DNA from 2 places in the Faecalimonas canis genome. Region 2 is predicted to be linked to the other one. Evidence: predicted binding sites of a transcription regulator. Region 2 holds the regulator's gene; the other holds the start of a gene.
What was found. The regulator Rex, encoded in region 2, represses fermentation and respiration genes when NADH is low (regulators of the CRP and FNR family bind a similar motif). The targets are predictions, from matches to a motif close to ATTGTTAANTANTTAACAAT.
Positions count from the first base shown of each region.

Region 1: ACYPXO_RS08885 (proline racemase family protein) is a predicted target of Rex. The motif match lies at 2,235-2,254, and genes of this name have one in related genera.

Region 1 covers NZ_BAAHSI010000031.1:11,424-26,858, reverse strand. The annotation lists gene grdD (glycine/sarcosine/betaine reductase complex component C subunit alpha) at 1-112, shown strand, start outside; gene ACYPXO_RS08895 (hypothetical protein) at 128-421, shown strand; gene ACYPXO_RS08890 (TetR/AcrR family transcriptional regulator) at 458-1,045, opposite strand; gene ACYPXO_RS08885 (proline racemase family protein) at 1,060-2,091, opposite strand; tRNA gene ACYPXO_RS08880 (tRNA-Sec) at 2,427-2,524, shown strand; gene prdC (proline reductase-associated electron transfer protein PrdC) at 2,648-3,964, shown strand; gene ACYPXO_RS08870 (sugar transporter) at 3,984-4,367, shown strand; gene prdA (D-proline reductase (dithiol) proprotein PrdA) at 4,436-6,262, shown strand; gene ACYPXO_RS08860 (CBO2463/CBO2479 domain-containing protein) at 6,279-6,566, shown strand; gene prdB (D-proline reductase (dithiol) protein PrdB) at 6,566-7,291, shown strand; gene prdD (proline reductase cluster protein PrdD) at 7,448-8,212, shown strand; gene ACYPXO_RS08845 (glycine/sarcosine/betaine reductase component B subunit) at 8,223-8,690, shown strand; gene ACYPXO_RS08840 (permease) at 8,707-9,804, opposite strand; gene rpsJ (30S ribosomal protein S10) at 10,191-10,508, shown strand; gene rplC (50S ribosomal protein L3) at 10,583-11,263, shown strand; gene rplD (50S ribosomal protein L4) at 11,292-11,912, shown strand; gene rplW (50S ribosomal protein L23) at 11,912-12,211, shown strand; gene rplB (50S ribosomal protein L2) at 12,280-13,122, shown strand; gene rpsS (30S ribosomal protein S19) at 13,152-13,433, shown strand; gene rplV (50S ribosomal protein L22) at 13,464-13,850, shown strand; gene rpsC (30S ribosomal protein S3) at 13,862-14,518, shown strand; gene rplP (50S ribosomal protein L16) at 14,521-14,958, shown strand; gene rpmC (50S ribosomal protein L29) at 14,948-15,154, shown strand; gene rpsQ (30S ribosomal protein S17) at 15,196-15,435, shown strand, end outside.
Region 2 covers NZ_BAAHSI010000036.1:100,397-115,831, forward strand. The annotation lists gene ACYPXO_RS10325 (NAD(P)H-hydrate dehydratase) at 1-1,463, opposite strand, end outside; gene ACYPXO_RS10330 (redox-sensing transcriptional repressor Rex) at 1,550-2,194, opposite strand; gene abc-f (ribosomal protection-like ABC-F family protein) at 2,324-4,240, shown strand; gene ACYPXO_RS10340 (NADP-dependent isocitrate dehydrogenase) at 4,282-5,478, opposite strand; gene ACYPXO_RS10345 (GntR family transcriptional regulator) at 5,494-6,144, opposite strand; gene ACYPXO_RS10350 (DUF1653 domain-containing protein) at 6,248-6,661, opposite strand; gene ftsY (signal recognition particle-docking protein FtsY) at 6,677-7,621, opposite strand; gene smc (chromosome segregation protein SMC) at 7,632-11,192, opposite strand; gene rnc (ribonuclease III) at 11,200-11,895, opposite strand; gene acpP (acyl carrier protein) at 11,947-12,177, opposite strand; gene plsX (phosphate acyltransferase PlsX) at 12,203-13,216, opposite strand; gene rpmF (50S ribosomal protein L32) at 13,343-13,522, opposite strand; gene ACYPXO_RS10385 (YceD family protein) at 13,526-14,044, opposite strand; gene ACYPXO_RS10390 (acetate kinase) at 14,121-15,311, opposite strand; gene pta (phosphate acetyltransferase) at 15,366-15,435, opposite strand, start outside.

The DNA of each region.
Region 1 (15,435 bases), on a different contig from region 2:
TAATATCTATGCAGAAAGCGGAATGGGATGTACAGGACCGATTGTTCTTGTATCCGATGCAAATTTAGTTAAAGCAGAAGAAGAATTGAAAAAAGCAGGATATATTAACTAGACGGGAGCGAATAAAATGAAAGTTTATGATACAGTAAATAAAGTGGAGTTAGAGGCTACCGAAGAAGAGTTAATCAAACTTATGGCTTCGGGTGGACGTCAGGTAGATTTATATTTAGAAGGAAAGAAAACGGATGAAGACGGTTATCTCACATGGGATGTGGAACATTGGTCAAGCATTGATGGAAAGAGATTTATCCGCTGCTATTCTTTGGAAGGAAGAGTTCTTGGAGAATCTACCGGACACAACATTTACGATTTAAGAAATGACTTTAAGCCGGAAGAGGCAAAAGAAGTAAAATTAAGTTAAAATAAATGGGAGAAGACAAAAGGTCTTCTCCCATTTTTATATCTCTTCTTTAAATCTGTCCAAAACATGAGGCAGAAGTTTGTCGCTATATTCTGTAAGAGAATATTTTCCTTTACATAAAGCCCAATCATAAAGAAGAGAACGTTCATACATTGTATAAAGTTTTACTAAATCAGACACACTGTTTGCCGGATGAAATTCACCTCTTTTTAATGCGTCTTCAATAATCTCCGTAATCCATGTGAAATAATAACGCTTTTTATCCAGCAAAGATTTCTTATCTTTTGTAATTAACTGGGAAGAATATAAATAAGCAAGTAAATTCACATCGATACTCGTTTCAATCATATAAAATAATTCATGATTTAAAAAGAGCAGTTTATCATACGCCGATAAGTCGGGATTAATTATTCCTGTTAGTTCCTCGTATTTGTCATCAAGAAGGTAGGAAAGAGAACTCAAAAGAGCATCTTTTCCTTTAAAATAGTGATAAAACGTACCTTTTGATGTTTTGGAAGCAGCAATAATATCATTTACCGTAGTTTCTTCATAGCCATTTTTGTAGAAGAGATTCCATGCGGCTTTGACTATCCTGCTTTTTGGGGATTGGCGTTTGCGTGGCACTTGCCTAAACCTCCTTATCCTATTGAGAAACCATATTTTAGTGGATCTGTAGGGTCAATGACATATGTTCCCATACCTGTAATATATGCGCTTCCTGTAATCTGTGGGATAACTGCTTTGAAATCTCCTACAGATGCTTCTTCTTTAATGATACCCTTAAATACAGAACCTGTGAAAGATTCATAGCGGAATTCTTCTCCGATTTTAATTTCATCCCAAGCGTAAAGAGTTGCAAGTTTAGCACTTGTACCTGTTCCGCAAGGTGAACGGTCAGCCTGGGCTTCGCCGAAGATAACAACGTTTCTCATGTCTGCATTTTCAGGATTTGGTGTAGGACCGTAGAATTCTACAAGGTCTACTGTGTTGATGTCAAGTGTCGGATGCTGAACAGAAATTTCTTTATTAATTTTTTCAAGCATCTTCATTCCTAAAGTCTGGAGAGCAGGAACTGCTGAAGGTCCGATGTTGTATCCTAATTTAGAAGCGTCTACTAATGCGAAGAAACTTCCGCCGAAAGAAATACAATATGGGATTGTAACACCGTCAATTTCTACAGAAAGGTTGTCTTTATATAAGAAAGCAGGTACGTTTGTTAAAGTAACTTCTACTGCTTTTCCGTTCTCAACTTTTACTTTTGTACGGATAATTCCTGCCGGAGCTTCCAATACTACTTCTGTATATGGTTCGGTTACAGGAACAAGACCTGTTTCAACGGCAACTGTTGCAGAACCGATAGTTCCGTGTCCGCACATATTTAAGTATCCGCCTGTGTCCATGAAAATAACACCCAGATCAGCCTCTTCGCTGATTGGCTCAGTTAAAATAGCACCGAACATATCGTGGTGTCCTCTTGGTTCAAGCATTAATGCTGTTCTGTAATGGTCGCAGTGATTTACAAGGAAATTTTTGCGTTCCATCATAGTATCTCCCTCTAATTCAGGGAAACCTGATAATACGATTCGTGTAAATTCACCTACAGTATGTGAATCAACTACAGTAAATGCAACTTCAAATCGCTCTTTGTTAAGTGTTGGATTTAATGACATATCCGTTCCTCCTTATAATAATGAATAATATAAATTAATTATAGACAAAATCTATATATGGAATACGGCAAATGTATTCCGCGAAAAGAATCAGGCATATTTCCGATAAAATAGTTATGGAAAAAGCAAAAAATACGGTTAAAAACGACAAAAAAATAACAAATAGACCGTGTTCTAGTCCGTATTCTAGTATTGAGTTCAATTCTATATAGTTATTATGCTTGAAAACCCTTGAAAAGTCAATGTTTATTTGGTTAGAATAAAAATGTCAAAAAAAGAAAAAATAACTTGAAATACAGAGCGAATTATGGTAGTCTAAAAGCGTAAAATGACATGAGGGTAGATGGGTAACTGGTGTGCCTCCTAGTCTTCAAAACTAGTGTTGGGCGTTAAGAGCGTCCTGGGTGGGTTCGATTCCCACATACCCTCGCCAAAAGAATGTTAAAAATAATACGAATTATTTTGAAAAATGAATAGAACATTATAGAGAAAAGCAATAAATTACAGGACGTCACGTTCTGTAAAATTTTTATAAAGGTAAAAGGAGAATGGTGTCATGAAAGATGTACAGATTCTATTAAGACAACACGTGGGTGCACCTTGCCAGGCAACTGTAAAAAGTGGTGATAAAGTAAAGAAAGGAACATTGATTGCAACACCGACAGGACTTGGAGCAAATATTTTCTCAAGTGTTTACGGTGAAGTTATAGATGTTTTGGAAGACAGAATTATCATCAGACCGGATGAAGTGCAGAGTGAAGAGTTTGAGAAGATTGAAGAAGGAAGCAAACTCGACATGATCAAAGCAGCCGGAATTGTAGGTATGGGAGGAGCTGGTTTCCCTACAGGAGTGAAAATCGGAACGGATTTACAAGGAGGATACATTCTCATCAATGCGGCAGAATGTGAGCCGGGACTTCGTCATAACATTCAGCAGATTGAAGAAGAGTGCGACAAAGTTGTTCGCGGTGTGAAATACACAATGGAAATTTCCAATGCGGCAAAAGCAATTTTTGCTATTAAGAAGAAAAACGAGAAAGCAGTTCAGACATTAAAAGAAGCACTGAAAGATGAAGAAGCAATTTCTATTCACTTACTTCCTGATATTTATCCGATGGGAGAAGAAAGAGCGGTAGTAAGAGAATGCCTTGGTATTGAATTGAAACCGGAAGAACTTCCTTCAGTGGCAAAATCAATTGTAATCAATGTAGAAACATTAGCGAGAATTACAGAAGCGATTGAAGAAAGAAAACCTTGCTTTAGCAAAAATCTGACAGTAATCGGCAAATTGAACGGTGGAAATGAACCGCATGTATTCAAAGATGTTCCTGTTGGAACGAGTGTGGAAGAATTGATTGAGAGAGCCGGCGGAATTGACGGAGAATATGGCGAAATCATCATGGGCGGACCATTTACGGGAAAGGCGACAACATTAGATGCACCGATTACAAAAACAACAGGCGGAATTATTGTGACTATGGAATTTCCTGATTTACACGGTGCAACAATGGGCGTTTTAGTATGTGCCTGTGGTGGAGATGAAGCGCGTATGCGTGATATTGCAGAAAAAATGAATGCAAAAGTTGTTTCTGTAGCAAGATGTAAACAGGCTCAGGAAATGAAGAGTGGTGCTTTGAAATGTGAAAGACCGGGTAACTGTCCGGGACAAGTGAAGAACAGTATGCAATTTAAAAAAGATAAATGTGAATACATTATTATTGGTAACTGCTCAGACTGTTCAAACACAGTTATGGGTTCAGCACCAAAAATGAATTTGAAAGTATTCCATCAGACAGACCATGTAATGAGAACAATCGGTCACCCATTATACAGATATTTGACTGTTTCTAAACAGGTAGAACAGGACATTTAGAAAGAGGGAGGAACGAGATATGTTAATTACAAATGAAATGGTAAAAGAATACGCAGATAAGCCGGCGGTTTTTGCTGTAAAAGTTGCAGCAGGAACAGAGATTGCGGCAGAACATTTGGAACATCCTATGTTTTTGGATGATATGGTAAGTTCTAATTTGTTTACTTTAGACGAGGCACTGACAATCGGACAGGTTATAGGAGTGAAAGCAGCAAAAGATTGTGATGCACTTACACCTGTTACGGAAGAAGCGGTGGGTGGAACTGTAAAACTTGCAGTGAAAGTTACACCGTCGGAAGAAAAAGAGCAGGAAGTACAGACGGAGATTTCCGCACAGGACGGGGATACAATTATTATTTCTATTAAAGAAGGAAAAGATATTTATCTTGAATTTCCGGTATAGGTATTACAATCACGAGAGTGATTAGAATATATAAATGATGAAACTTGATTAAACAAGGAGGAAGAGATATGTCAATTACAGCTGAAACAGCGAAAGAGCATGCAAAAGACCCTGCAGTATTATGTTGCAGAGCAGAAGAAGGCATTATAATTGGACCAGAGAACTTAGAAGACCCAGCGATTTTTGATGATTTGGTAGACTCAGGTTTATTAAATTTGGATGGGGTATTAACAATTGAAGAAATCTTAGGTGCGAAATTAACAAAAACTTGCGATTCACTTACACCGGTTACACGTGATGTAATTGATGCAGTTCAGACAGTTGCTGAAGAAAAACCTGAAGCACCTGAAAAGGCACCGGCAGCACCAGTACCACCGGTTGCACCAAAAGCAAACGGCGGAGTGTTGAAAATTCATATCGGTGAAGGAAAAGATATTCATATTGAATTACCGATGAACGCAGGTGCAGGTACAGCAAAAGCGGTAGAACTTCCAGCAGGAGCAGAAGTTGCAGCACCGGTTAAAGAACAAGAACCAAAATTAATCAGAAGTTTAACAAGAAAATACTTCAAAATTACAGAAGTAAAGAGAGGACCTGAAACAAAGATCGAAGGAACAACTCTTTACATCAGAGAAGGTATTGAAGAAGAAGCAGTAGAATCTCAGGAATTAGTAAACAGTTTAAAAATTGATATTATTACACCTGCTGAATATCACACATATTCAGAAACAATCATGGACGTTCAGCCAATCGCTACAAAAGACGGCGATGATGAAATTGGTTCAGGAGCAACAAGAGTTCTTGACGGCGTTGTTATGATGGTAACAGGTACAGACGCAAATGGAGTTCAGATTGGTGAATTTGGTTCATCTGAAGGATATTTAGATGAAAATATTATGTGGGGACGTCCTGGTGCACCTGAAGAAGGTGAAATCTTCATCAAGACAGAAGTAGTTATCAAAGAAGGAACAAACATGGAAAGACCGGGTCCTTTAGCTGCTCATACCGCAACTGATGTGATTACACAGGAAATCAGAACAGCATTAAAGAAATTAGATGAGTCTTTAGTGGTAGAAACAGAAGAATTTAAGCAGTATAGAAGACCGGGAAAGAAAAAAGTTGTTATCGTAAAAGAAATCATGGGACAGGGTGCTATGCACGATAACTTAATTCTTCCTGTAGAGCCTGTTGGTGTACTTGGTGCCAAACCAAACGTAGACTTAGGGAACGTACCTGTAATGGTATCTCCACTTGAAGTATTAGACGGATGTATCCATGCACTTACTTGTATCGGACCTGCATCAAAAGAAATGTCAAGACATTACTGGAGAGAGCCATTAGTACTTGAAGCGCTTCATGATGAAGAAATTGACTTATGTGGAGTTATTTTCGTGGGAAGTCCACAGATTAACGCAGAAAAATTCTATGTATCTAAACGTGTTGGTATGATGGTAGAAGCGCTTGATGTTGACGGTGCGTTTATCACAACAGAAGGTTTTGGTAACAACCACATTGACTTCGCAAGTCATCACGAACAAATCGGTATGAGAGGTGTTCCTGTTGTAGGTTTATCTTTCTGTGCCGTTCAGGGTGCTTTGGTAGTTGGTAATAAATACATGACAAATATGGTTGATAACAATAAATCTGAAGCAGGTATCGAAAATGAAGTTCTTGCTTGTAACACACTTTGCCATGAAGATGCACTTCGTGCTCTTGCAATGCTTAAAACAGCAATGGCTGGTGAAGAAGTTAAAAAACCAGAAAAGAAATGGAATCCAAACGTAAAAGCAACTAATGTTGAATTAATCTCTAACGTAACAGGTAAACCGATTGAACTCGTTAAAAATGAACAGTCATTACCGATGAGCGATAAGAGAAGAGAAAAATACAACTAATTTTTAGGTGATAGATATGAAATATGGCGATAAATTGATTAGAATGGAAGGTGTAATCGTAGAGGTTCATGATGGTTGTGTAGCTGTGGACTTGAAAGGGAGATTGGGCTATTTGAAAATCCCGATGAGAATGCTGATTACAGATTATCCGCTCGCAGTAGGACAGGAAGTTGCGTGGAACATGAGTTTTATTGAACAACTTGGTCCGGAAGCCAATGATAAATATGTAAGTAACCTAGATGTATATAAACGCAGACAAGAAGAAGCACGTCTGAAAAATGAAAATAATAAGGAGGCAGAATAATGAGTTTAACAACAGTTAAAGGAATACAATCAGAAATTTTTGTTCCGATTACTCCTCCATCAGTATGGACTCCTGTAACAAAGGAAATCAAAGATATGACAGTAGCGCTTGCAACTGCTGCCGGTGTTCATCACAAAGATGACAAGAGATTTAACCTTGCCGGAGACTTTACATGGAGAAAAATCACAGATACAATGAAATCGGAAGATTTAATGGTATCACATGGTGGATATGATAATGGTGATGTTAATAAAGATATCAACTGTATGTTCCCAATTGACAGAATCCATGAGTTAGCAAAAGAAGGATTTATCAAGGCTTGTGCACCTGTACATGCAGGTTTCATGGGTGGTGGTGGAAACCAGGAAAAATTCAAACATGAAACTGGTCCTGCTATTGCTCAGATGTTTAAAGAAGAAGGCGTAGATGCTGTACTTCTTACTGCTGGTTGAGGTACTTGCCACCGCTCTGCAGTATTGGTGCAGAGAGCGATTGAAGAAGCTGGAATTCCAACAATTATTATTGCAGCTCTTCCACCGGTTGTACGTCAATCCGGAACACCACGTGCGGTTGCTCCATTAGTTCCAATGGGTGCTAACGCCGGAGAACCAAATAATAAAGAAATGCAGACTGCTATCGTAAAAGCGACATTAGAACAATTAGTAGAAATCCAGACACCTGGAAAAATTGTTCCACTTCCGTTTGAATACGTGGCTAAAGTTTAATTATGAGGTATCACCTATGGTCCTGGACTGTAGGTGATATTTTTGTGAAAAAGTGTGAAAGGGGACGTAGTAAAGTTTAAGAAAACTACGTCCCCTTTCACACTTTTTTCACAATCTATGCTATAATAAATCAATCAGAAGCAAGGGGTGAGTCTATTGTCTAAGGAAGTAAAAGATTTGAGAAGGTTGGTCATAAAAGCCTTTCATATTAAGAATATGGAAGAAGGCTTGGAAAATAGAGTTTCTTCCGTCGGAGAAATGAAAGTACATACGGGAATGGTACAGATAAAAGAGGAAAAGTCTGCGATTGATAAAATAGAAATTTCTATAATTAAACCGGAAGAACATAATCGGTGGACGAACAGTATAATGGATATTATTCCGATTTCGACGAAAGTGCTTGGTAAACTGGGGGAAGGGATTACCCATACGTTGACAGGAGTATATGTGATTTTAACCGGGGTGGATGTTAATGGAATACAGACGGCGGAATTTGGTTCATCAGAAGGGGTTTTATCGGACAGATTATATTTAGGGAGAGCGGGGACACCTTCTCCGGAAGATTTTTTGATTTCGTTTGATGTAACTTTTAAAGCAGGAATGGGTCAGGAAAGACATGGTGTAACAGAGGCGCATAAGAAATGTGATGAATTTATACAAGAGTTCCGTGAACAAATGAAAAAGTTTAAAGGTGAAGAGTGTACAGAACGGCATGAATACCATGATATTGTAAGACCGGGAAAAAAACGTGTTTTGATTATAAAACAGGTGGCGGGTCAGGGGGCGATGTATGACACGCATCTGTTTGGAAATGAACCTTCCGGTGTGGAGGGTGGGCGTTCTATCATAGATATGGGGAATATGCCGGTTCTTGTGACACCAAATGAATATCGGGACGGAATTATCCGTTCTATGCAGTAGGAGGTAGAAAATGGGAATTGGACCATCAACAAAAGAAACTTCATTACATCATTTTAGAGATCCGCTGTTAGATGTCGTATCTTCCGATGAAGATTTGGATTTACTGGGTGTTTTGCTTGTTGGAACACCGGACGGAAATGAGGAAAAAATGCTTGTAGGAAGAAGAACTGCTGTCTGGGCGGAGGGGATGCGTGCGGACGGTGTGATTATTTCTTCTGATGGCTGGGGAAACAGTGATGTGGATTTTACAAATACGATAGAAGAACTTGCTACGCGGGGAATCGAAGTTACCGGTTTGAATTTTAGTGGGACAGTGGGACAGTTTGTAGTGGTAAATGAATATTTGGATGGAATTATAGATATTAATAAAAGTGAGAGTGGAACGGAAACGTGCGTAGTCGGTGAAAATAATGCGACTGCCTTGGATGCGAAAAAGGCGGTTGCGCGATTGAAACTAAAAATGCGCAGGAAACAATAAAGACTGCGAAATATAATCACAGTCTTTTTGCGTCTTTGAAAAATGTGAATGCTGTGTAGAGCATGACACATATAACGATGGCGGTCAAAATGTTTATCGGAAGGGCGGCAGCGACTTTGTATGCGACAAATACGCCGATGAGTCCGAAAATAGTAATGATTACAGCGGCTTTTCGGTCGTATTTTCCGGATTGTATAAATTGAATGCTTGCTGACGGCATAAGAAAAGCACAAGAACCCATCATTACAGGAAAGGCGGCAGCGACGTTTAAACCTAAAGCGCTTACCATGGCCATGCAGGGAGCGTAAAGCCCTACACCGATAGTCATTAATGCTCCGAGGAGTGTATTAATGAGAATGCCGAGAATAAGTTTGTATCCATCTAATCCGTAAGTGAGATGATTGGAAATAACGGATGTCAGATTACGGGCGTTTAGAGAGGAAATTCCTTCGGATTTAAGTCTGGGGATGAGAGAATTTAATTCGCTCATAGTTATAGAAGGGTTTGTGTAAATTTCTTTTTCTGTGTTACTTAGGTTTTGGTTGTTCTCGATAAGATAAATCCACTCTTTACTATTTTCGATGGGAAATCCGTTTGTGATTAATTTGTTAACGATAGTTTCGGGTGAAAGTGGTTTTTCAAAAGGACCTATGTGTGCCAACTTAAGAGAAAGAATAACTGCCAGTACGACCAGTGCAAATCCAAGCGCTGTGCGTATGATTTTTAGTGACCATTTTGAAACAATAGAAGCCCCATAAATTGCACCGATTACCGCACCGCCGATTAAGAAAACGAGAGTAGTTCCTTCTATTTTAATGAGGTGCAGAAATAACAGAAATTCTGCTATGGTAGGGAGTGTGTGTGCAACATTTAAAGTCCCCGGCATCTTTTCGTCAGGACATGAGTTTGTAAATTTAAAAGCGGCTTGACAGGTTGCAAAACTTCCAATTCCCCAAGTGTCTAAGAGGTCACTGAAAAAACCGATAAAGGCAAGAGGGAAAAATTTATTTCCAGTAAAATCAGATTTATGTTTCAAACAATCGGTAATAAGAATGACAGCGAAGAAAAGCGCATAAAGACAAATGGCTATCTGCATAAAACGTACGAGATTCATTGTGTTTCCTCCTATTATAATAGATGATAATTTATTATAATCAGAGGGAGAAGAAAACATACATTTTCCAAGAAAAGAGTAAAAATAAATTGTATCTAAAAAAATACAATATTTTTCAAAAAAGACTTGAAAAAAATGAAATGGTTTAGTATACTTAAAAAGCTGTGACATGATAGCGATGAAACGTGAGGTTGCTACTTATAATAGTAGGTGTTCCGCGGAGCGAATGTCAAGTTAGGAAACTGGCGACAAGTCACTGTACGAATCAATAACGGCCACTGAAACGTGGTAACAACGTGTGAAGAGATTAGGACACACACGGGAGAGTGTACAGTCACCGCTTGTCGTACTGAAGTTAAAAGTACGAAAAGGAGGCGACTTTTTTTATGGCAAGTCAAGTAATGAGAATTACACTTAAAGCATATGATCATCAGTTAGTTGATTCATCTGCGAAAAAAATTATCGAAACTGTAAAGAAAAATGGATCACAGGTGAGCGGACCGGTACCACTTCCAACTAAGAAGGAAGTTGTAACAATCTTAAGAGCGGTTCACAAATACAAAGATTCCAGAGAACAGTTTGAACAGAGAACTCATAAGAGACTTATTGATATCATCACACCAACACAGAAAACTGTTGATGCATTATCAAGATTAGAAATGCCAGCAGGTGTTTATATCGATATCAAAATGAAAAACAAATAATTTAGACAGTATCAATCCTAAAATTTAGGATGAACACTTCGGTGTTCCGCTGTAAATCACAGGAGGTAATTATAATGAAGAAAGCTATTTTAGCGACTAAAGTCGGAATGACTCAAATCTTCAACGAAGACGGAGCATTAACTCCGGTAACTGTACTTCAGGCTGGACCATGTGTAGTAACACAGATTAAAACAGTTGAAAATGACGGTTACAGTGCTGTTCAGGTTGGTTTCGTTGACAAAAAGGACAAAATTGTTAACGTTGACAAGAATGGTAAAAAAGAAATCGTGCATAGACACGGTGTAACAAAAGCAGAAAAAGGACATTTTGACAAAGCTGGTGTTTCAGGTAAAAGATTTGTAAGAGAATTCAAATTTGAAAATGCTGACGAATACACATTAGCACAGGAAATTAAAGCGGACATCTTTGCTGCGGGAGATAAAGTAGATGCTACAGCAATCTCAAAAGGTAAAGGATTCCAGGGTGCGATCAAAAGACATAACCAACACAGAGGTCCTATGACTCACGGTTCTAAATTCCATCGTCATGCAGGTTCTAATGGTGCTGCATCTGACCCGAGTAAAGTATTCAAAGGTAAAAAGATGCCAGGACACATGGGAAGTAAGAAAATTACAATTCAGAATCTTGAAATCGTAAGAGTAGATGCTGAAAACAACTTAATCTTAGTAAAAGGCTCAGTTCCGGGACCTAAGAAATCTTTAGTAACAATTAAAGAAAGCGTAAAAGCTATCTAGTCTTTAATAGGAAAGGAGGAACACACAGATGGCAAACGTATCTGTTTATAATATCGAAGGTAATGAAGTTGGAACAATCGACTTAAACGATGCTGTATTTGGTGTTGAAGTAAACGAACACTTATTACACATGGCAGTTGTAAACCAACTTGCAAATAAACGTCAGGGAACACAGAAAGCAAAAACTCGTTCAGAAGTTTCTGGCGGTGGTAGAAAACCATGGAGACAGAAAGGAACAGGTCATGCAAGACAGGGTTCTACAAGAAGTCCTCAGTGGACAGGCGGTGGAGTAGTATTTGCTCCAACACCAAGAGACTACTCTTTCAAATTAAATAAAAAAGAAAAGAGAGCGGCTCTTAAATCAGCTCTTACATCAAGAGTATTAGAAAACAAATTCATCGTTCTTGACGAAATCAATTTTGGAGAAATCAAAACAAAGAATTTCCAGAACGTATTAAATAACTTAAAAGTATCTAAAGCATTAGTTGTATTAGAAGATGATAACAAAAACGCAGAATTATCTGCAAGAAACATCGCTTCTGTAAAAACAGCAAGAACAAATACAATCAATGTATATGACATCTTGAAATACAACACAGTTATTACAACTAAAGCAGTTGTTGAAAAAATCGAGGAGGTGTACGCATAATGGCAAACATTCAGTATTATGATGTAATCCTTAAACCAGTAGTTACAGAAAAAAGTATGGAACTTATGGGAGATAAGAAATACACTTTCTTAGTTCACACAGAGGCTACAAAAAATCAGATTAAAGAAGCAGTAGAAAAAATGTTTGAAGGAACAAAAGTTAAAAGTGTTAACACAATGAATCTTGATGGAAAAACAAGAAGACGTGGAATGACATTTGGTAAAACTGCTAAAACAAAAAAAGCGATCGTTCAGTTAACTGCTGATTCAGCAGATATCGAAATTTTCGAAGGACTGTAAGATTTAAGAGTATTATACGCATAAAAGCGTGACAACAAATAATTTGAGTAACGAAAGGAGATAAAGTAATGGGAATTAAAACATACCGCCCATATACACCTTCAAGAAGACAGATGACTGGTTCTGATTTCTCGGAAATCACAAAGACTACACCAGAGAAATCTTTAGTAGTTTCTTTAAATAAAACAGCCGGTCGTAATAATCAGGGTAAAATTACTGTAAGACACCGCGGAGGCGGAGCAAAAAGAAAATATAGAATTATCGACTTCAAGAGAAGAAAAGACGGAATTCCGGCAACTGTAATCGGAATCGAATACGATCCAAACAGAACAGCAAATATCGCATTAATCTGCTACGCAGATGGTGAAAAAGCATACATCCTTGCACCAGAAGGATTAAAAGACGGAATGAAAGTTATGAATGGACCTGAAGCGGAAGTAAGAGTTGGTAACTGTTTACCACTTTCTGAAATTCCTGTAGGTACACAGATCCATAACATTGAGTTATATCCGGGAAGAGGCGGACAGTTAGTTCGTTCTGCAGGAAACAGCGCTCAGTTAATGGCTAAAGAAGGAAAATATGCAACACTTAGATTACCATCAGGTGAAATGAGAATGGTTCCAATCGTTTGTAGAGCATCAATCGGTGTTATCGGAAATGGCGATCACAACCTTATCAACATTGGTAAAGCAGGACGTAAACGTCACATGGGATTCAGACCAACAGTTCGTGGTTCTGTTATGAACCCTAATGACCATCCACACGGTGGTGGTGAAGGTAAGACTGGTATCGGTCGTCCGGGTCCAAGCACACCTTGGGGCAAACCAGCACTTGGTCTTAAGACTAGAAAGAAAAACAAACAGTCTAACAAATTAATTGTTAGAAGAAGAGATGGTAAAGGTATCAAATAAATAGTTAGTTTACAAGGAGGTTAGAACCTATGGCTCGCTCACTTAAAAAAGGACCATTTGCAGACGAAAGCTTAATGAAAAAAGTGGAAGCTATGAACGCTGCAGGTGATAAATCAGTTATAAAAACTTGGTCACGTCGTTCTACAATCTTCCCACAGTTCATCGGACATACAATCGCTGTTCATGACGGAAGAAAACACGTACCTGTATATGTAACAGAAGACATGGTTGGACACAAACTTGGAGAGTTTGTTGCAACAAGAACATATAGAGGACATGGAAAAGACGAAAAGAAATCAAGAGTTCGTTAATTAATTGTAATTTGAAAGGAGGGTTCATCCATGGCAAAAGGACATAGATCCCAAATCAAAAGAGAGAGAAATGCAAACAAGGACACTAGACCATCAGCGAAATTATCTTACGCTAGAGTTTCTGTTCAGAAAGCATGTTTCGTATTAGATGCCATCAGAGGTAAGGATGTACAGACAGCACTTGGTATTTTAACTTACAATCCAAGATATGCTTCAAGCTTAATAAAGAAATTATTAGAATCAGCAATCGCAAACGCTGAAAACAACAACGGAATGAATGTTGAAAACCTTTATATTGAAGAATGCTACGCAAATAAAGGACCAACAATGAAGAGAATTAAACCGAGAGCACAGGGTAGAGCTTACAGAATCGAAAAGAGAATGAGCCACATTACTTTAGTGCTTAATGAAAGATAAGGAGGGCAATAATGGGACAGAAAGTTAATCCTCATGGCTTAAGAGTCGGTGTTATCAAAGACTGGGACTCTAAATGGTATGCAGAAGATAAATTTGCAGATTATTTAGTAGAAGACCATAAAATCAGAACATTTCTTAAAAAGAAATTATACAGCGCAGGAGTTTCTAAAATCGAAATCGAAAGGGCTTCTGACCGTGTTAAAATCATTATCTATACAGCAAAACCTGGTGTAGTAATCGGTAAAGGCGGAGCTGAGATTGAAAAAGTAAAAGCAGAACTTCAGAAATTTACAGACAAAAAATTAGTTGTAGATATTAAAGAAATCAAAAGACCGGATAAAGATGCTCAGTTAGTTGCTGAAAACATTGCTTTACAGTTAGAAAACCGTATTTCTTTCAGACGTGCAATGAAATCTTGTATGTCAAGAACAATGAAAGCAGGAGCGCTTGGAATTAAGACTTCTGTATCAGGACGTCTTGGCGGAGCAGATATGGCTCGTACAGAATTCTACAGTGAAGGAACTATTCCACTTCAGACACTTAGAGCAGACATCGATTATGGATTCGCAGAAGCAGACACAACTTATGGAAAAGTTGGTGTTAAAGTATGGATTTATAAAGGTGAAGTTCTTCCAACAAAAGAAACTAAGGAAGGGAGCGATAAATAGTTATGTTAATGCCAAAAAGAGTAAAACGTCGTAAACAATTCCGTGGTTCTATGAAAGGAAAAGCTTTACGCGGAAATAAAATCACAAATGGTGAATATGGTATCGTAGCAACAGAGCCATGCTGGATTCGTTCAAATCAGATTGAAGCTGCCCGTATTGCAATGACTCGTTATATCAAACGTGGTGGTAAAGTATGGATTAAAATATTCCCAGATAAACCAGTAACTACAAAACCAGCTGAAACACGTATGGGTTCAGGAAAAGGAACTCTTGAATACTGGGTAGCAGTTGTAAAACCGGGACGCGTTATGTTCGAACTTGCTGGAGTACCTGAAGAAACAGCTCGTGAAGCGTTACGTCTTGCAATGCACAAATTACCTTGTAAATGTAAGATAGTTTCTCGCGAAGATTTAGAAGGCGGTGATAACAGTGAAAATTAATACATTTGTAAAAGATTTAAAAGCAAAATCAGTTGCAGAATTAAACGAAGAATTAGTAGCTGCTAAAAAGGAACTTTTTAACTTAAGATTCCAAAACGCAACAAATCAATTAGATAACACAAGCAGAATTAAAGAAGTTAGAAAAAACATTGCTAGAATTCAGACAGTAATTACAGAAGCTTCTAAAGCAGAGTAAGATACTGAGTCTTGTGTAAAAATTGTGAAAGGAGCAAAACTGTGGAAAGAAATTTAAGAAAAACACGTGTTGGTAAAGTTGTTAGCAACAAAATGGATAAAACTATCGTAGTTGCAGTTGAAGACCACGTAAAACATCCTCTTTACAACAAAATCGTAAAGAGAACATATAAATTGAAAGCACATGATGAAGCAAATGAATGCAACATCGGTGACAAAGTAAAAGTTATGGAAACAAGACCATTATCTAAAGATAAGAGATGGAGACTTGTTGAAGTTATG
Region 2 (15,435 bases):
CGACCGATTGCATCAAGCAAATCATTTGCCAATACACTGTAACTTCCTTTTTCTTTTTGCACATAATCTCCGCACAATCCGTGTACATAAACAGCAGTTTCACAAGCGCCCCTGCAAGTCATCTTCTGTGCAAGAAATCCCGCCGCTATACCTGCAAGAACATCTCCTGCTCCTGCTTTTGCCATAGATTGATTTCCTGTTGTATTTATATAAATATCTTCCTCATCATTTGCTACAAATGTCCTCGCATCCTTCATTGCACAGACAACAGGATATTCGCGGACAAAATCTTTTATCGCCTCAATTCTGTTTTCCTGTATCTCCTTTATCGTACATTGAAGCAACCTGGCCATTTCCTTTAAATGAGGAGTTAGTATGACTTGTTTTTTATGTTCCAAAAGCGATAAATCTTCAGATAAAATATTTAATCCATCCCCGTCAATTACACACGGAACTTTTGCATACTGCATTGCATATGTAAATATTTTTTCTGACAAATCACTTTTCCCAAGTCCTGAGCCGACCAAAAGTACATCTCCCCAATCAAACAATTCTTTTAGACGGTTTTTGTCAAATGTTTCATATGTAGAAAGAATTGCTTCGGGAAGTAACTGTTGCAAAATCACACGGTTATCCTCATGGGTATAAATTTGTACAAGCCCTGCGCCTGCTAAATAGGCGGCCTTTGCATTCAAATAAGCAGCGCCTGCCATTCCCTTACTTCCCGCTATGATAAGTACCTTTCCGAATGTTCCTTTATTTCCGTTTAGGTTTCTCTGTGGCATCGGAACATCTTTATCATCTCGATCATATGTATATAGTTTCTGTCCGCTCGGAAGTGCATCCGGCGAAATTCCAATATCCGCAACATATGTTTTTCCAATATACCGACGTCCCTCTCCAAGCAACATTCCAACTTTTTCAAAAGCAAAACAGACCGTCAAATCCGCACTAAAAGCACATCCTTTTATTTCACCTGTTGTATCACATACTCCTGTAGGTATATCTACTGCCACTTTTGTACCCTTCATTTCATTTAACTGTTCAATAATCTCTCTATATTTTCCTGAAACTTCTCTTTTTAACCCAATTCCCAAAAGAGCATCTATAATAACACTATATTCTTTTTTCACTAATGTGTTTCTGATAGATATGCCATAATTTTCAGCTATCATGTACTGCCGTTTGTTTTCTTCGCTGGCAGTTTCTCTATTACCCATGTAGCATACTTCTACACGAACCCCTTTCAGATGTAAAAGCCGTGCAATGACAAGACCGTCACCGCCGTTATTTCCCGAACCGCATACAATCAGCGTATCCGAACAGTCTATCTTTTCCTTTTCCAATATCTCTACAACTTTAAGTGCCGCTCTTTCCATCAAAACACAAGATGGAACTTTCATCTGTTCAATCGTATATTTATCTGCGTACTGCATCTCTTCGCCCGTTAGTACATATCTCACATCATACACCTCCATTTTCCATTCAGAAGAAAACAACGCATAGGAAAAGGCGGATTCCCACATCTTCTCTATACGTTGTTTCAATTCTATTCTGTATGTTCTTTGTTATAACGGCTGAGATTATAAGATAAACGCATAAGACTTTCGGACAAATGTACATTTTCTACAATAACATTTTCCGGTAAATCTAAATCTGTATGTGCAAAATTCCAAATAGCACGTACACCGTTATCTACTAAAAGTTTCGCCACTTCAACCGCTTTTGCCTTCGGGATTGTGAGAACGGCTATATCAATATTATGTTCATTGATAAAATCTTTCAATTCGTCCATCATACGAATCGGCACACCACGTATAGATACACCTGAAAGTCTTGGGTTCACATCAAAAATGCCTTTGAAAATAAATCCTCTTCTCTCAAAAGATGTATAATTTGCCAGCGCCTGTCCTAAATTACCCGCACCGATAATAATCATATTATGGTCTATATCCAATCCTAAAATCTTACCGATTTCTGTATATAAATATTTTACGTTATAGCCGTATCCCTGCTGTCCGAATCCGCCAAAATTATTCAAATCCTGACGTATCTGAGAAGCAGTCACCTGCATTCTTTTGCTTAATTCATTTGAAGAAATACGCTCTACATTGTCTTCCAGTAACTCTCCTAAGTATCTGTAGTATCTAGGCAATCTTCGGATTACTGCCTGAGAAATCTCTCTTTCTTCCATCCATTTCACCTTCCAATCTATTCTACGCAATATTATATAGAATAGTTCCCGTAAAGTCAATTTTTTAGTTGTATTTTGCACTATTTGAGTATAATATAAAAGATATGAGTTATTTTGGGAGGATTTATTATGATTTTAGCATGTCATAATCTTAATAAAGCATTTGGAGAACAAATCATCGTTAAAGATGGTTCTTTTCATATAGAAGAACATGAAAAAGCAGCCTTAATCGGATTAAACGGGGCAGGCAAATCGACTATTTTGAAAATGATTATGGGAGAATTGCCTTTGGACAGCGGAGAGGTTATTCTTGCAAAAGGGAAAACAATCGGTTATCTTTCCCAACATCAGAAATTAGAAAGTGGGAATACCATTTACGAGGAAGTAAAGACGGCTAAATCCGATATTATCGCCTTAGAAAATCAAATTCGTTCTATCGAATTGGAATTAAAACACCTTAAGGGAGAAGAACTGGAGAAACGTCTACAGACATACCATCATCTTACCGCTTCTTATGAACGAGCTAATGGATATGCCTATGAAAGCGAAATAACAGGTGTTTTAAAAGGACTTGGTTTTTCTGAAGAAGATTTTGGAAAATCCGTAGATACACTTTCGGGAGGTCAGAAAACAAGGGTTTCTTTAGGTAAACTTCTTCTTACAAAACCCGACATTCTTCTTCTCGATGAACCGACAAACCATTTGGACTTAAATTCAATTGCATGGCTTGAAACGTATCTTTCCAACTATCAGGGGGCAGTGCTTATCGTATCCCATGACCGTTATTTTTTAAATCGTGTCGTGACAAAAGTTATTGAAGTGGAGCAAGGCAATATTATGATGTTTTTAGGCAACTATACTTCATTTGCCCAAAAGAAGAAACTTGTCCGTGAAGCAAAATTAAAAGAATATATGAAGCAGCAACAAGAAATCAAACATCAAGAAGCAGTTATTGAAAAACTTCGTTCTTTTAACCGTGAAAAATCCATTCGCCGTGCAGAAAGCCGAGAAAAAATGTTGGACAAGATGACACTGGTAGAAAAACCTATGGAGGCGACATCTGAATTTCACATTTCTCTTGAACCCTCCTGCGTAAGCGGAAATGATGTGCTGACTGTTGAACATTTAAGCAAGTCTTTTGGAGCGTTAAAATTATTTCAGGATATTAGTTTTGAAATCAAACGTGGCGAACACGTTGCCGTTATCGGTGACAACGGAACAGGAAAAACAACTCTTTTAAAAATTCTAAATGAGGTACAGCCTGCAGATAGCGGCGTATTTACCTTAGGAACAAATGTACATATCGGATATTACGATCAGGAACACCATGTGCTACATATGGAAAAAACAATTTTTGATGAAATTTCAGACGATTATCCGACTTTGACAAATACACAGATACGAAATACTCTTGCCGCTTTTCTTTTCACAGGCGATGATGTATATAAACAGATTAAAGATTTAAGTGGTGGCGAACGCGGTCGTGTTTCTCTGGCAAAATTAATGCTTTCTGAAGCAAACTTTTTAATCTTGGATGAACCGACAAACCATTTGGATATTACGTCAAAAGAAATTTTGGAAAAAGCATTAAATGATTATAGTGGAACAATTTTATATGTATCTCACGACCGATATTTTATCAATCAGACAGCAACACGTATTCTTGACTTAGTCAATCATACCTTTGTTAATTATATCGGAAACTATGATTATTATTTGGAGAAAAAGGAAGAATTAACTGCCGCTTACACAAATGCAAATGAAGCCCTCTCTTCCGCTTCTATCCAAACTGAATCAGAAACAAAATTGGATTGGAAAGCACAAAAAGAACAACAGGCAAAAGAACGTAAACGACAAAACGATTTGCGAAAAACAGAAGAACGAATTTCCGCTCTGGAGGAACGTGACGGTGAAATTGACGAACTAATGACACAGGAAGACATTTATACCAATTCTGTAAAATGCCGTGAACTTTCCGAAGAAAAAGCAAACATTATGCAGGAACTGGAACTTCTGTATGAACAGTGGGAGGAACTGGCGGAATAATAAAAGGCAAACCTTATCGTTTTAAGGTTTGCCTTTTATTATTATAGTAACTCGGCAATCGCCTGAATAAATTCTTCACTGTTTAATACAGTTGGATTTGGAATAGATGTGATTAACGCCAAATCTTTCGTCATCTTACCGCTCTCAATCGTATCAAGAGTTGCCTTTTCCAATCTATCCGCAAACTTCATCAGTTCATTATTGCCGTCCAGTTCACCACGTTTACGTAACGCTCCTGTCCATGCAAAAATAGTTGCCACAGAATTTGTCGATGTTTCCTCCCCTTTTAAGTGCTTATAGTAATGTCTTTGCACTGTACCATGAGCCGCCTCATATTCATAATAACCTTCAGGAGAAACTAAAACAGAAGTCATCATTGCCAAAGAACCGAACGCAGAAGAAACCATATCACTCATTACATCTCCGTCATAATTTTTGCAGGCCCAGATAAATCCGCCTTCTGCCTTCATCACTCTCGCTACTGCATCGTCAATCAATGTATAAAAATATTCTATACCACTCTCTTTAAATTTCGCATCATATTCTTTCTCATAAATTTCTTGGAAAACATCTTTAAATGTATGATCGTATTTTTTTGAAATAGTATCTTTTGTTGCAAACCATAAATCCTGTTTTGTTTCCAACGCATAGTTAAAACAACTTCTCGCAAAACTTTCAATAGATTCATTTGTATTATGCATACCTTGTGCGATTCCTGCTCCGTTAAACTGATGAACAAGTTCTCTCTTTTCCGTGCCATCCTCTGACGTATAAACTAATTCTACTTTTCCCGGTCTGTCAATAATCATTTCTGTATTTTTATATACATCTCCGTATGCGTGTCTTGCCAGCGTAATTGGTTTTTTCCAATTTTTCACGCATGGTTCAATTCCTTTTACAACAATTGGTGCACGGAAAACCGTTCCATCCAGCATAGCACGAATTGTTCCGTTAGGACTTTTCCACATTTCTTTTAAATTATATTCTGTCATACGGGCAGCGTTTGGTGTAATGGTAGCACATTTAACAGCAACACCATATTTCTTTGTCGCATTTGCGGAATCAACAGTAACCTGATCATCTGTAGCATTACGATTTTCTAACCCTAGATCGTAATACTCTGTTTTTAAATCAATATACGGAATTAACAAAGTATCCTTAATCATTTTCCAAAGAATACGTGTCATTTCATCTCCATCCATCTCGACAAGTGGGGTTGTCATTTTAATTTTTTCCATTTTAGTGTCCTCCTTTTATTTAAAACCATGTTTTTCTAAATTTTGTAATACACATTGCATATGTTCGGTTATCAATTGTCCCGCAAGATCTTTATCTTTCTGTTTAATCGCCTCCAAAATGGCCTTATGTTCTTCTACCGACTGTTCAAGACGCCCTTCTGTTTTTACTGAATATACTCTTGCAAACTGAACGTAATTATATAAGTCAGATAAAATATGTTTTAAAATTTTACTGCCACAGGATTCATATAAAATACGGTGAAATTTTCCATCTAATATTGCCATTTTGTCAGTTCCTGACTTTTTCAGATGAAACTCCGACAGAAGAATAATTTCTTCTAATTCATTCATTTCCTCCTGTGTAATATTATCAATTACCCATTCCGTACATAAATTTTCTAACAGGGAGCGGATAATGAAAATATCATGTATATCTTCTTTACTGATTCCCGTCACATAAGTTCCTTTATTCCGAATTGTTTTCACAAGTCCTTCCAATTCTAATTTTTTAAATGCTTCACGGACCGGAGTTCTACTAACCCCTAATTCCTTTCCGATTGTCATCTCCCTTAACTCATCGTTTTCCTCATAAACACCGGATAAAATATCATCACGCAATTTGTGAAATACTTTTTCACTTAAAGAAAATCCTCTATCCTTTTCCATTTACTTTCCTCTCTACGATTACATTTTGTATAATTGTATACAATTATACAGTTTTTGTCAAGAAAAAAACCTCCCTACCACATTTGTGATAAGGAGATTCTCTTTAGTAAAGTCTACCGCATTCATATTTCATTTTCATTCGGATAAAATGTAAAATATCCTGATACCGCATTTCCAAGGAAGTTTCTTTCTCTACAAAGTCCATGCTCTGTGCTGCGATAGTAATAAATTTTTCTGTGATGTCACGTTTATGTTTCTGCAGAAAATGTAATTTCTGCTCATTTTCATCTATATCAAGAAACTCTTCTATCAGATACATTTCCTCATCAGAAACTCTTTCCATTTCTGTTACAAAAGAAGTAAGTTTTCTTACATACACCATCTCTTCTCCGCCAGTTTCTTTATAGACAACCATTTCTTCCCCCGTCTGAAAATCCGTTGCCACTTCTATAACCTGACAGCGTTTTCCTTCCGGAAATTTGTAACATTCCCCTTTCGCGACCGTCTTATACTCCATGTCCATTTCCCCTTTCTATTTGTCAGATGAGTCATCTGTATAAAACAGTGCATTGACAAATTCGTCAGAATCAAATTTCTGAAGGTCTTCTATAGATTCTCCGACACCGATATATTTTACAGGTATTTTCAACTCTGACTGAATGGCTACCGCAATACCTCCTTTGGCACTTCCATCCATTTTAGTTAATACAATTCCGGTAATATCTGCCACTTCATTAAACTCTCGCGCCTGTGCAAGTGCATTTTGACCTGTTGTACCGTCCAAAACAACTAATGTTTCCCTGTACGCTTCAGGATACTCTCTCTCAAGAACACGATTGATTTTCTTCAATTCTTCCATAAGATTTTTCTTATTGTGAAGTCTTCCGGCAGTATCACAAAGAAGTACGTCAGCATGTCTTGCCTTTGCTGCCGCTACCGCATCATACACAATAGCAGCAGGGTCTGCACCATCCTGACCTCCGATTAATTCTGCATCTGCTCTTCTTGCCCATTCTACAAGTTGTTCACCTGCAGCAGCACGGAATGTATCTGCGGCAGCCAATACAACCTTTTTATTATTTGCACGAAGTTTTCCTGCAAGTTTCCCGATAGTTGTTGTCTTTCCAACTCCATTTACACCGATAACAAGAACAACGGACGTTCTGTTTTCAAATTCATACGCCGTTTCACCCACACGCATCTGCTCCTTAATACTGTCTATAAGAAGTTGTTTGCATTCCATAGGCTCTTTAATTCTCTGCTCTTTAACTTTTGCACGCAAATCGTCCAAAACAGCGTAAGTTGCCTGTACGCCTAAATCACCCATAATAAGCACTTCTTCCAGTTCCTCGTAAAATTCCTCATCTATTTTAGAAAACCCTTTGAAAATGCTGTCCATACTTGAAACGATACTGTTTCTTGTCTTTGTTAGTCCTGAAACAAGTCGTTTAAAAAATCCTTTTTTCTCTTCACCCATAATGTTTCTCCTATTTTGTTAAATCTTTTTCCAATAAATCCACCGATACGAGTGTGGAAACTCCTTTTTCCTGCATAGTAATACCGTACAGTCTGTCCGCAGCAGTCATTGTACCTCGTCTGTGTGTAATAACAATAAACTGTGTATTTTTCGTCAGTTTATGAAGATACTGTGCAAACCTTGTTACGTTTGAATCATCAAGTGCCGCCTCAATTTCATCTAAAAGACAAAACGGTGACGGTTTCAGATTTTGAATAGCAAATAATAATGAAATCGCCGTCAATGCTTTCTCACCACCTGATAACTGCATCATATTCTGCAGTTTTTTCCCCGGAGGCTGAGCGATAATTCTTATACCCGCTTCCAATATATCTTCGTCTTCCATTAATTCAAGAGTTCCCTTTCCGCCGCCGAATAATTGTTTAAATACTTTATCAAACTCACTTGCTATTTCCTTGAAACGTTCTGCAAACTGTTTTCGCATGGCTGTATCTAATTCTTCGATAATCTGGATGAGAGTTTCCTTTGCTTCCACCAAATCATCATACTGTGTTTTTAAAAATGCATACCGCTCAGATACGTTTTTATAATCTTCTATCGCATTTACGTTGACTGATCCCAAACTGCGAATGTCCGATTTCAACAATTGAATCTGACGTTTTATTTCTGACAAATCCGTAAAACTTTCGTTTCGCAATTCACGTGCCTTGCTGTATGTAATCTCGTACTCTTCCCACATATAATTGATTTGTTTTTCTAAAGTTTCCTCAAATCCTTCCTTTTTACTTGTTAATCGGAAGCTTTCCTTATCCAAATCCGCCATATGCTTAGAAAGTTCTTCTCTCTTTGCAAGAAAATCTTTATTTTTTTGCGTTAAAACTTCTTTTTCACTATTTAATTTTTGAATTTTTAATTCAATCTCCTCAAACAACTCTTTTGAATTGATAATGGTTGTCCGAATTTCCTGAATTTGTTTTTCTTTGTCTTCGATTTCTAAAGAGGAGTTTTCCTTATTTTGCTGTAATTGATGTAATTCTTCTTGGAACTTGTCTGTTTCCTCTTGTATACGAGAAAGATTTTCGAGAATAAATTCATTTTTCTGTTCTAAATTTGCCAATGCCAAATGAATATTTTCTGCTTTCTGCATCGTTTCATTCTCAGAATTTTTTTCTTTTTCTAAAAGTGCCTGCTGTTCCTCGATTTTTTTATTCAATTCTGCTTCCATATTTTCAGAAGTGTCCAGTTCAATCTGAATGGATTCCTGATTTTCTAAAAGTTCAGCAACCTGTTCTTCAAGTTCCTTTCCTTCGCGATGCATATCCCCCGTCATCTTCAAAATATTTTCTTTCTCAGTGTTTGCCTGATTCAAATTCATCTTTAATGTATTTTGAATAACATATTTTTTCTGTAACTGTTGTTTTGTTTCTTCAATTTTTTCATAACAGCCGGTTCGTTCACGTTTCGCCTCTGCAATTTCCGCCTCCATCGAAATCATTTCTTTTTGCAATTGTACAACTGTTTTTTCAAACTCTTCAATTTCTCTTCGTCTTCCTAACAGATTACTTGTATTTTTGAATGCACCACCGGTCATTGCACCACCTGGATTAATCAGTTCCCCTTCTATCGTAACAATACGGAGAGATTGTCTGTATTTTCGTGCAAGGGAAATTCCGTCATCAATTTTTTCAACAACAATTGTTCTTCCGAGAAGACTATCGGCGAGAACATGAAATTTATCTTCCACTGTGACAAGTGTGTTTGCAAGGCCAATTACTCCGCTCTCCTTTAAAGCCTCCGGATAACGAATACTACCTCCAGCAGTTATGCTTGTAAGCGGAAGAAATGTTGCTCGCCCAAATTTGTTTTGTTTCAAATACTGAATCATTCTTTTGGCAGTATCTTCACTATCTGTTACAATATTTTGAATATTGCCTCCAAGGGCTGTTTCAATGGCTATCTCATATTTCTTATCCACTTTAATCAAATCAGCAACAACGCCGAGTAATCCTTTTTCCTGCTTTTTTTTCTCCATTACTTTTCGGATACTGTTTCCATAACCGTCATATCTTTCTGTAATGTTTTTTAAGGACTCTAAACGGGAGGCTTCCCTGTGATAAGCAGTCTGTCCTGCTCTTAACTGTTCCGTCTGCTTTGCAAGTGTTTTTTGCAGAATTTCTATTTTTTCTTCCTGCTCTTTCACTTCAATAGCATATCCTTGAATTTCTTCGGTAATTCCTTTTAATTCCTGTTCATACCGTTGAATCGACTCATCCTGTACACTTACATCGCTACTGATTTCAATTAGCTTTTTATTCATCTCTGCTTTGCGTACACGTACCTGTTCAAGCAATGTGTCGAAATGCTGCATTTTCGCTTTTGTCACTGCCCTATGATTCAGTACATCCATAATGTCCTGTTTCCACTGTTCAACATTTGCAGTCAATTCTGTAATTCGCAGTTGTATCTCAGTCAATCGGGAACTGATTTCATTTTCTATACGTTTTTGCGTATCTAACTGTTCTTGTAAGGTTTCCTGCTCCTTCAAGTATTCTTCACGCTGTTTTTTGCGTTCCTCAATTTCCTCATAAATATGCGAAGAACGCTGAGCAAAATGTTCATCGCTCATTTTCGCACTATTAATCTGCTCCTTCAATAAATCAATCTGCCCCTCTAACTGCTGTTTTAACAAATGTGTTTCATTGAGTTGATTTTTTGTACGTTCCATTGTATCGTCAATCTTTTCTAACTGACCTTCAATTTCTTCATATTCTGTTTTTGTATTATCATACTTTGTCTGTGCAGAGCAAAATTCTTCCTGTGCATTTGCTAATTGCTTTTCTACTTCTTGGATTTGCTCACGCATACGCACACTCTCTAACAAAAACAAATTAATATCATATGTCTTTAATTCTTCTTTCTTTTTTAAATATTCTTTTGCCTTCTCGGATTGTTTTTCTAATGGACCGATCTGTTTTTCTAATTCAGATAAAATATCCGTAACTCGAAGCAGATTTTGTGTTTCTTCTTCCAGTTTTTTTACAGACATATTTTTTCTCTTTTTAAATTTAACAATTCCCGCCGCTTCATCAAATAACTCACGGCGTTCTTCCGGCTTCCCGCTCAAAATTTTATCAATTTGGCCCTGTCCGATAATAGAATATCCTTCTTTACCGATACCCGTGTCATAAAACAATTCATTTACGTCTTTTAAACGGCATATACTTCCGTTAATTAAATATTCACTTTCTCCCGAACGATACAGTTTTCTTGTCACCGTAACTTCTTGAAAATCAATGGCTAACTGATGATCTGTATTATCAAGGGTAATGGCAACAGACGCATAACTTAGCGGCTTTCTGTTTTCTGTTCCCGAAAAAATAACATCCTGCATAGAACCGCCTCGCAACTGTTTTGCCCTCTGCTCTCCAAGAACCCATCTAACTGCATCAGCAACATTACTTTTACCACTTCCGTTTGGTCCGACAATTCCAGTAATTCCATTATGAAAATCAAATACAATTTTGTTGGCAAAAGACTTAAAGCCCTGTACCTCAATACTTTTCAAATACATATAGCACCTATTTTAACTTTCTTTTATGTAATTCCAAAATTGCCTGATACGCAGCCTCCTGTTCTGCTGCTTTCTTTGTTCTTCCTTTACCATTACCATAAACTTCATTTCCAATAGAAACAGAAATAAAGAAGGATTTATTATGGTCCGGTCCTTCTTCTTTGAGGAGTGTATACTCAATAGGCTCATTAAAATTCCCCTGTACAATCTCCTGCAGGATAGTCTTGCTATCAAAAAAGAGTTTTTTATGTTCCAAATCGTTCAAAATAAAGCGGTGTATAAACTCTTTTGCACTAGCAAAACCACCATCTAAATAAATTGCTCCAATCAACGCTTCCAAAGCATCCGAAGTAAGAGAATCTCTATATCTTCCCCCTGTATTTTCTTCTCCTCTTCCTAAAAGCAAATATGAACCTAAGTCCAATTCTCTAGCACAAAATGCCAGCGACGGCTCACAGACAATACTTGCCCTTGTTCTTGTCAATTCTCCTTCTGGCATCTTTTTATTTTCAAAAAATAAAAACTCACTTGATACAAGTTCCAAAACAGCATCTCCAAGAAACTCCAAACGTTCATTGCATTCATTCTTTTCCATATGTTTTTCATTAGCATAAGAACTGTGACGCATTGCCTGACACAATAAGTCAAACTGTTGAAATTTGTAACCGATTTTTTTTTCTAATTCTCTTAATTTTTGTTTCATATTTCTCCCTCATAAAATGAAAAAGCCCTTGAGGGCTTTTTCTGTTATTGACTAATTAATAGCATTTTTTATTTGCTCTACCGCATCTCCTACAGTAACAATTTTTTCCGCATCTTCATTTTCAATTTCAATATCAAATGCTTCTTCAATTCCCATAATAATTTGGAAAATATCCAAGGAGTCTGCTCCTAAGTCATCTACAAACGTAGTATCCATTGTGATTTCTTCCGGTCCTACATTTAATACATCCTCAATAATTGCTTTAATTTTTTCAAATTCCATAATTAATCCTCTCTTTTCTTATATCTTATTCATCCTTTTTCTGAATGGTTTCTTTAATTTTGTCATTAATATGTTGTTCTTTGAATGTAACACATTGAATAATGGAATTAGCCACCTCTTTTGCAGTGGAATTTCCATGGGTTTTTACAACCAATCCATTCAATCCCAATAATGGTGCACCGCCATATTCGCTTGCATCAAATTTCTTCAAAGTTTCTTTTAACGTTGGTTTTACCAATAAAGCGCCCATTTTACTGCGAAGATTTGTCATCAGCCCTTTTTTAATTTCACCTATTAATGTCGAGCCTACACCTTCAAATAATTTCAAAATAACATTTCCTACGAAAGCTTCACAGACAATAACATCTGCTTCTCCGTGAGGAATCTCTCTCGCTTCTATACTGCCGATAAAATTAATATCCTCACATTCTTTTAATAAAGGAAACGTTTCCTTCACTAATGCATTCCCTTTTTCTTCTTCAGCCCCAATATTGACAATGGCTACTCTCGGATTTTCAATACCGATAACATTTTTCATATAAATAGAGCCCATTTTGGCAAACTGAACAAGGTGAGATGGTCTGGCATCTACGTTCGCCCCACAGTCAATTAATAAAGAAACTCCCCTTTGTGTCGGAATCAATGGTGCTAAAGGCGGTCTTTCAACGCCTTTAATACGCCCTACGAGAACCTGTCCGCCTACGAGAATAGCTCCCGAACTTCCAGCGGAAACAAAAGCATCTGCTTCTCCGTTCTTTACCATATTCATCGCTACCACAATAGAAGAATCTTTCTTTCTGCGAATTGCCATTACCGGTGGTTCTGCCGTTTCAATAATCTCTGTTGCATTAATAATAGAAATCTGTTCCTTTGGATATTCGTGTTTCTGCAATTCTTTTTCAATAACCTTTTCCTGTCCTACAAGAAAAATATGAATATCCTGTCTTTTTGCTACGACATCTATCGCTCCCTGAATAATTTCTCCGGGTGCGTTGTCACCGCCCATAGCATCTAATGCTACTTTTGTAATTTCAGACATGATTCTACCTCCTAATTGCTAATGCTAATTTTACTAAACATTACCTTAAAAAGCAATACCTAATTTTCAGACAGAAAAAGCGTGAGTTCACAGTATAAACTCACGCTTCTCAGGCATAAATACCTATTAGTCAACTGAAATAATTTCTTTTTTGTTGTATGAGCCACAAGCTTTACATACGCGATGAGGCATCATTAATTCTCCACATTTGCTACATTTTACTAAATTTGGAGCACTCATTTTCCAGTTCGCTCTTCTTTTGTCTCTTCTTGCTTTAGAAGATTTATTTTTTGGACAAATTGACATAGATTACACCTCCTTAAAATTCTTAAACACATCGCGGATAACTGACATTCTAGGGTCAAGACTCGTATCTTCACAGTCACAAGTTCCCTCATTTAGATTTTGACCACATACGTTGCAAATGCCTTTACAGTCATCGCTGCATAGAATTTTCATCGGCCATCCTATCAAAATCTCATTGTAGAGTAATTTGTCTACGTCTAAATGATATCCGTCAATATAATTCTTTTCATCTAATTCGTCTTTCTGTTCATCACTTAAATCGACAGTCTTCTCAAAATCCAGTCCAAATTCTGTTGGAACATCCGTCAGACAACGGTCGCAAGGAATTACAATAGTAAGTTTTGCATTTCCCCTAATCAAAAGTTCTCTTCCCTTTATATGCTTAATCACAATATGAAAAGTTTCTTTCTCTGTAATTGGAAAAACACCTAACTCACTTTTAAATTCTTCCATTTCAATCGGACAATCTTGTTCAATTGTCTTATGATGCTCAGACAAAACATCTGATAGGTTAATTAACATAGTGTTACTCCTATTCATACCTAAACTATTATATCATGTAAAACAGATTTGTCAATTCATTCTTTAAAAAAATTTATTAAATCAACGCAACTGTTTCACGAGCGATTGCAAGTTCTTCATTTGTAGGTACAACTAATACTTTTACTTTTGAATCCGGTGTAGAAATCATAATTTCTTCTCCACGTTTTGCATTCGCTTCTTCATCTACAGTAATACCTAAGTATCCAAGATATTCGCAAACTTTTGAACGAACGATACATACATTCTCACCGATTCCCGCTGTAAATGCAATTGCATCTACTCCATTCATTGCCGCTGTATAACTTCCTACATATTTTGCTACACGATAGCAGAATACGTCAAGAGCAATCTGTGCCGGTCTGTTTCCATCTGCTGCTCCGGCAGTCAAATCACGGAAATCACTTGATAAATTATCAGACAAACCAAATACACCTGATTTTTTATTTAACACGTTCATTAATCCTGCAATATCTAAATTTTCTTTCTTTGCAATAAATTCAAGAATTGCTGGATCAATATCACCTGAACGTGTCCCCATTACCAATCCTTCAAGAGGAGTAAGCCCCATAGAAGTATCTACTGATTTTCCGTTTTTAACAGCACATACACTTGCACCGTTTCCTAAATGACATACAACTGTTTTTAATTCTTCATATGGTTTTTCCAACAATTCTGCTACTCTTTTAGAAACAAAACTATGGCTTGTTCCGTGGAAACCATAACGTCTAACTTTGTATTTTTCATAATATTCGTATGGAAGTCCGTACATATAAGCAGCCTCAGGCATTGTCTGGTGGAACGCTGTATCAAATACGGCAACCATTGGAGTATTAGGCATTAATTTTGCACAAGCATTAATACCGATTAAGTTTGCCGGATTATGTAACGGTGCTAAGTCATTACATTCCTCAATCGCAGAGATAACTTCATCTGTAATCACTACAGAATTTGCGAATTTTTCTCCTCCGTGTACAACACGATGTCCTACCGCATTAATTTCTTCCAAACTTTTTACTACTCCTGTTTCAGCATCTGTGAGTGCATCGATAACAAACTGAATTGCCTCAGTATGTGTAGGCATTGGTTTTTCTGTTGTAACTTTTTCTTTACCTGCCGGCTGGTATGTAAGACTTCCGTCAATACCGATTCTCTCACAAAGACCTTTTGCAAGTACACCTTCTGTTTCAGAATTGATTAACTGAAATTTCAATGATGAACTACCGCAATTAATAACTAATACATTCATTTTCTTTTCCTCCATCTTATTTTATATCGTAATCATTCCTATCAGATGATTAGATTATTCAGCCTGAGCCTGTACTGCTGTAATGGCAACAACACCTTCGATGTCTTTTGCACTGCATCCGCGT